One region of the Alteromonas sp. PRIM-21 genome, then DNA from elsewhere that is predicted to be linked to it. Evidence: predicted binding sites of a transcription regulator. Region 1 holds the regulator's gene; the other holds the start of a gene.
What was found. The regulator sigma-54, encoded in region 1, starts transcription at its own class of promoters, with help from an activator protein. The targets are predictions, from matches to a motif close to GTTGGCACGNNNNTNGNNT.
Positions count from the first base shown of each region.

Region 2: a site for sigma-54 is predicted at 1,241-1,259, ahead of glnK (P-II family nitrogen regulator). Genes of this name have one in related genera too.

Region 1 covers NZ_JADOEK010000004.1:238,005-241,427, reverse strand. The annotation lists gene lptA (lipopolysaccharide transport periplasmic protein LptA) at 1-425, shown strand, start outside; gene lptB (LPS export ABC transporter ATP-binding protein) at 428-1,153, shown strand; gene IW644_RS08825 (RNA polymerase factor sigma-54) at 1,227-2,708, shown strand; gene hpf (ribosome hibernation promoting factor) at 2,739-3,026, shown strand; gene ptsN (PTS IIA-like nitrogen regulatory protein PtsN) at 3,040-3,423, shown strand, end outside.
Region 2 covers NZ_JADOEK010000010.1:40,509-43,931, forward strand. The annotation lists gene IW644_RS14230 (AraC family transcriptional regulator) at 1-168, shown strand, start outside; gene IW644_RS14235 (hypothetical protein) at 241-1,083, opposite strand; gene glnK (P-II family nitrogen regulator) at 1,326-1,664, shown strand; gene IW644_RS14245 (ammonium transporter) at 1,697-2,944, shown strand; gene ggt (gamma-glutamyltransferase) at 3,164-3,423, shown strand, end outside.

The DNA.
Region 1 (3,423 bases):
TTGATGGTAAAAACAAAACAGCTCTGTACAAGGAAGATGTACTTATTACCCAAGGTTCACTCCTAATCGAAGCTGATGAAGTAGAAGTAATAGCTACAGATGGCAGCGGCCGTGAAATATTTATCGCTCGTGGCAACCCTGCAAGCTATTCTCAATCACTAGAAGACGGTACACCAGTATCAGCGAAAGCTAATGAAATTCGCTATGAAGTAATTAATCGCACTATTTCTCTGGCGGGTAATGCTGAGCTACAGCAAGATACCAGCAAAGTGCAAGGTGATAAGATTACGTTCGATATGATTACTGAACAATTGCTTGCAACGGGTGGCGCCGGTGAAGATGGTGAAGGTCGTGTAACCACAGTGTTTACCCCTGACACCATTCGTAAAACATCGTCTAAGAAAGACAACGAGGACAATGAATAGCAATGGCAACTTTGAGCGCTAAAAACCTTGCTAAATCGTATAAATCGCGACAGGTTGTTCGCGATGTAAGCCTTTCAGTGTCTACCGGTCAAATTGTTGGGCTTCTCGGCCCTAATGGCGCTGGTAAGACCACTACTTTTTACATGATTGTAGGCTTGGTCAACTTAGACAAAGGCAAGATCGAAATTGATGATAATGAGCTTACTCACCAGCCAATGCATGAGCGCGCACGCCGCGGTATAGGCTACCTCCCGCAAGAGGCATCAATATTTAGAAAGCTTACGGTACATGAAAATATCATGGCCATTTTGCAGACCCGTAAAGATTTAAATTCACAACAGCAAGAAGAAGAAGCAGATGCCCTACTTGATGAATTTAATATCAACCATATACGTAATAGTACGGGGATGAGTTTGTCAGGGGGAGAACGGCGTCGCGTAGAGATTGCTCGAGCTCTGGCAGCAAAACCACAATTTATTTTGTTAGACGAACCATTTGCCGGTGTTGATCCAATATCAGTTAATGATATAAAGAAGATAATACAGCATCTGCGAGATAGGGGTATTGGTATCCTTATCACGGACCATAACGTACGCGAAACATTGGATGTTTGCGAAAAAGCGTACATTGTGAGTCATGGCGAGCTTATTGCGCAAGGAACTGCGGAACAGGTTTTAAGTAATCAAAAAGTAAGGGACGTATACCTAGGCGAACAATTCAGGCTATAGTTAGTGTAACCGAATTGTCATTTTTCAGTTTCGCTCTGGTATATTTAATTTAGAGCATTTAAATAAGACGTAGATGAAACCATCTTTACAGCTAAAATTTAGCCAACAACTTACAATGACACCTCAGCTGCAGCAGGCCATTAAGCTGCTGCAGCTTTCTACGCTTGATCTTCAGCAAGAGATTCAAGAAGCGCTCGACTCTAATCCGCTTTTAGAAGTGGAAGAAGGTAGCGACGAGCCACAAGTAGAAAAGAACAATGTCGATAGTGACAATAGCGCTGCTGAAGCGACAGCTTCTGCATCAAGCGACACGCTAGAAGCAGGAGATGCACTGGAGAAGAATGACCTTCCCGATGAGCTACCTATCGACAGCACTTGGGATGAGTATTATTCCGCTTCTTCTGCGCCTGCACCTGGTCCATCTAATGATGATGAACAAATATTCCAAGGTGAGACCACTGAAGACATCCAAGAGCACTTGCTTTGGCAAATGCGGCTCACTCATTTTTCGGATACTGACCGCGCCATTGCTACTGCAATCATCGATTCGATTGACGAATCAGGTTATTTGACCGTTACTCTTGACGATATCTTAGAAGCGGTCAACGATGATGATCTTGAAGAGCCTATCGAAATGGACGAAATAGAATGTGTACTTAAGCGCATTCAAATGTTCGACCCCATTGGTTCAGGTTCTCGTACCCCTCAAGAATGTCTTATGGTGCAATTGCGCCAGTTTTCAGAAGACACACCGTGGCTTGCTGAAGCGAAGCAGCTTATTGAGGAATATTCAGATTTACTGAGCAGTAAAGACTACCGCACCCTAATGCGTAAGAGCCGATTAAAAGAAGATCAGCTGCGCGAAGCAATGCGTTTACTTCAAACCTTGAATCCTCGTCCAGGTAGTGCTTTAGTTACTAAAGAGCCTGAGTACGTTATTCCTGATGTCTCAGTAACCAAGAAAAATGGCCGTTGGGTGGTTGAGCTAAACCCCGACAGTCTGCCGAAATTAAGCGTAAATCAACAGTACGCAGCAATGAGTCGCCGTGCTAAGAACAGTAGCGATTCACAATTCATCCGCTCACACATGCAAGAGGCCAAGTGGTTCATAAAGAGCCTTGAATCTCGTAACGATACCTTAATGAAGGTCGCAAATTGTATTGTGCAGCAGCAAATGGGCTTTTTTGAGCACGGCCCGGAAATGATGAAACCAATGGTGCTAAATGATGTCGCAGAAATGGTAGATATGCACGAATCGACTATTTCCCGTGTGACAACGCAAAAGTATATGCATACGCCTCGTGGTATCTTCGAATTGAAGTATTTCTTCTCAAGCCACGTAGCAACTGAGTCAGGTGGTGAATGTTCATCTACAGCGATTCGTGCATTGATCAAGAAGTTAGTGGCTGCGGAAAATCCTAGCAAGCCCCTAAGTGATAGCAAGATTGCTTCGTTGTTGGCCGAGCAAGGCATAAAAGTCGCTCGGCGAACAATAGCAAAATACCGGGAATCGTTATCGATCCCGCCGTCGAACCAACGCAAAAGCCTTATCTAACCGGGCTTAAATATATAAGGAAGACGAAATATGCAAATCAACCTTACTGGTCATCATGTCGAAATCACCGACTCTTTGCGTAATTATGTCGATACGAAGTTCAGCAAACTTGAACGTCACTTTGATCACATTTCTAATGTGCATGTCATCCTGAACGTTGAAAAATTAAATCAAAAAGCCGAAGCGACTGTTCATTTAAGTGGCGCTGAAGTATTCGCATCCTCAGAAAATACCGACATGTATGCGGCGATTGACAGCATGGTTGATAAACTCGACCGGCAGGTAATCAAGCATAAGGAAAAACTGAAAAAACATTAGTAGTTAATTAAGCATGGATATACAAGCCATCGTAAGTCTGGACCGCACCGAGTGTGCGGTTCAGTGTAATAGTAAAAAGCGAATTCTTGAGATCATCGCTGATATCGCTGCCAAGCAAAATGATAACATTGACCAGGCAACGGTTTTAAATAGCTTAATGGCTCGAGAACGTATGGGTAGCACGGGTATTGGCAACGGCATAGCACTGCCTCACGGTCGCCTGGCTGGCCTTGAGAAGGTAATAGCAATTGTTGTTACAAGCACACCAGCTATCAACTTTGATGCCCTAGATGAAAAGCCCGTAGACATATTTTTTGCGCTACTCGTTCCCGAAGAGCAAACCGAAGGACACCTTCAAACACTGGCTACCGTAGCCGGTAAGCTCAGTGACAAAGAA
Region 2 (3,423 bases), on a different contig from region 1:
GATTACCTAGTGAAGATAAGGATGGAGAAAGCCAAAGCGCTGCTTAGAAATACCGATACGCCTATGTCGAGCATAGCTCAAACCACGGGGTATGAAGACGTTGCGGCATTCAGCCGTCGTTTTAAAACGTATTTCGGGCAACCACCAAAGACTTTTAAGAGAAAGTAATACGCCTTGCTAAAGGGGAGCACTCGTTAGCTACGGACTACTATAAAAAAGCAAAGCAATAATCAACACGCCCTAGTTTCGATTTTCATCTTGGGGTAATTTTTTCACTCTGGCGTCTATAAAACGTTTGTGATCGTCCATTTTGGTGCATTCCAGGCTACCACCCGCAATTCCACTCAATATAGCCAAGGTTTTATTGGTCGTACTGCTACAGTTTACGCGCTTTGAAGGGCGTCGATTTTCTTTTGCTTGTATTTGCTGTGTGCTTGGCCCGCTTAATATAGGGCTGTTTTTTTGTTCTTGAAATTCTCTTGCTGCTTGTTTAGCGTCTTCAGCGAGTTTGTTGTTGTTATATTCTTCAAAATAGCGTGCAGCCCCGTCTTTAACCGATAGGTTTAACGAACCCGCCCGTCGATTTACATCATTGGAAAGACTCGAGGATGGCGGCGTTTTATCCGGCTTACTTTCAACCGGTGCTAGCTGTTCCTCAGTCGCTGGGTTTATCTCTTGGTGGGCTTCTACTTTTTCTGATGGTTTGGGTTTACTATCAGTCGCTTGCGGACTCTTAAACACATCAGGCTTAAGCTCGTTATTACGTGTTTCATTAAGGCGTTCAACCTGCTTATCTTCTGTCACTTGAGGTCGTGGCATGGGAGGGTAATACAGGCGAGCTTTTATCTCGGATGTTCGCTCCAAAATGTTTACACGTGCTTTTTGATCATCAATACTCAACTGAGAAAGTAAGACAACCAAAATCACCCCAAATACGTGTACACCTCCTGAAATTAATAGCGGCCGCCACGCCGTTTTTTTAGCAAGGGCATGGTGTTCGATGCTGCGTTCAGGCGCAAAGAAAGTAGGAGTGATAGTTGTCATAGTAAACAACAGACCATTCACGCTATCGAATAGTTCCATCCTAATTTCATCGCACTTTTTAGTCACCTTACCTCAGTAATTTCTTTTGCCGCTTCATTGTTGGGCAATTTTTAACTTGTGCACCATTAATGTGCATTATTTTTGTGCAAGGACCGCTTGTTTGTAGCTATATATATGATTTTTATATGGAAACATTTGTGGCATGGCTCTTGGTTTATCTTCCCGTAGTTGGAAACACGACCATAAATCACAGAATAACCAAAACAAACTGGGAGCAACTCATGAAACTAGTCACAGCGATCATCAAGCCGTTCAAGCTAGATGATGTTCGTGAAGCCATTTCAGAAATCGGTATCGACGGTCTGACCGTGACCGAAGTGAAGGGCTTTGGACGTCAAAAAGGACACACTGAACTTTACCGCGGAGCGGAATATCAGGTGGATTTTCTACCTAAAGTCAAACTGGAAATTGCTGTTCAGGATGATCAAGTAGAGCGCCTGGTAGAAGCCATCGTTGGCGCTGCCAAAACAGGCAAAATTGGAGACGGCAAGGTGTTTGTTTATGACCTTGAACACGCCGTTCGTATTCGAACTGGTGAGTCGGATAGCGACGCGCTGTAAGCCACAACGATATATTTGCGGAGAAAACCATAATGGAAATCACTTTTGAACTTGGGTATGCGCTAGATACCTTTTATTTTCTAATCTGCGGTGCACTGGTTATGTGGATGGCTGCAGGTTTTGCGATGCTTGAAGCTGGTCTAGTTCGAGCGAAAAACACCACAGAAATTCTAACTAAAAACGTGGCACTATTTGCAATTGCTTGCACCATGTACATGATTTGCGGCTACGGAATTATGTATGGCGGTGGCGACTGGGGTCCATTCCTAAGCGGTATCATGGGTGACGGCGCAACAGGTGTAGCTGAAGATCCAGCAACATACGCACCTTCTGCTGACTTCTTCTTCCAAGTCGTTTTTGTTGCTACAGCAATGTCTATCGTATCTGGTGCGGTTGCCGAGCGTATGAAGCTTTGGGCATTCCTAGCATTTGCAGTTGTTATGACAGGTTTCATCTATCCAATGGAAGGTGCTTGGACATGGGGCGGCGAAGCGGTATTCGGTATGTATACGCTTGGCGATTTAGGTTTCTCTGACTTTGCTGGCTCTGGTATTGTTCACATGGCTGGTGCGGCTGCGGCGCTTGCTGGCGTGCTTGTGCTTGGTGCGCGTAAAGGTAAATACACTGCAGACGGCAAAGTAAATGCTATCCCTGGTGCTAACCTGCCGCTGGCAACGTTAGGTACATTCATCCTTTGGATGGGTTGGTTTGGTTTTAACGGTGGTTCAGTACTGGCTACTGCAACTGTTGAAAGTGCAAACTCAGTAGCAATCGTATTTATGAACACGAATGCTGCAGCTGCAGGTGGTGCAATTGCTGCACTTATCGTTGCACGTATTCTATTCGGTAAAGCTGACCTAACTATGGTACTTAACGGTGCGCTAGCTGGTCTTGTGGCAATCACAGCCGAGCCATCTACACCAACGCCTCTTCAAGCTACTCTATTTGGTGGCCTAGGCGGTATCCTAGTAGTGCTTAGCATTGTTGCACTAGATAAACTTAAGATTGACGATCCAGTGGGCGCAATTTCAGTTCACGGTGTGGTTGGTCTACTAGGTCTAATCCTTGTACCTTTCACAAATGACGGTTCAAGCATCTCTGGTCAGCTAATTGGCGCCGCGACTATCTTTGTATGGGTATTCGTAGTAAGCCTAGTGGTATGGCTAGTGATTAAAGCGGTAATGGGTGTACGTGTGAGCGAAGAAGAAGAGTTCGACGGCGTAGACATGAGCGAGTGTGGTCTGGAAGCATACCCAGACTTTACAAGCGGCCGCTCGTAAGAGAGTCTCGATTAGGCAAATGAAATAACAATAATAATGCCTTATTACTTCGTTTAAGCCCCGCACTTGCGGGGCTTTTTTCGTTCAAAGTCATGTACTTTTTAGTTGCTATAAGACTAAAGAAAAGGCCCTAGGCGTAATGTGACAATAACGCTACACTATGTTTTAAAGGGTTTAGGCTAGATTTATCAACGGCAACGTTTTTGTAAAAGGATAGTTATGACTGTAAGTGTGCGACTACTACCTTTGATATTGGCTTTTTTCAGTATCAATTGTTTGGGCTATGACAGAATAACGGGGCAACCCTTCGCAAGTCGCTCAGAAGTTATTGCAAAGAACGGCATGGCGGCCACTAGCCAACCATTAGCCACGCAAGTAGCGTTGGATATTTTAAAACAAGGTGGTAGCGCGGTTGACGCAGCCATTGCGGCGAACGCCATGTTGGGGTTGGTTGAGCCAACAGGTAGCGGTATTGGCGG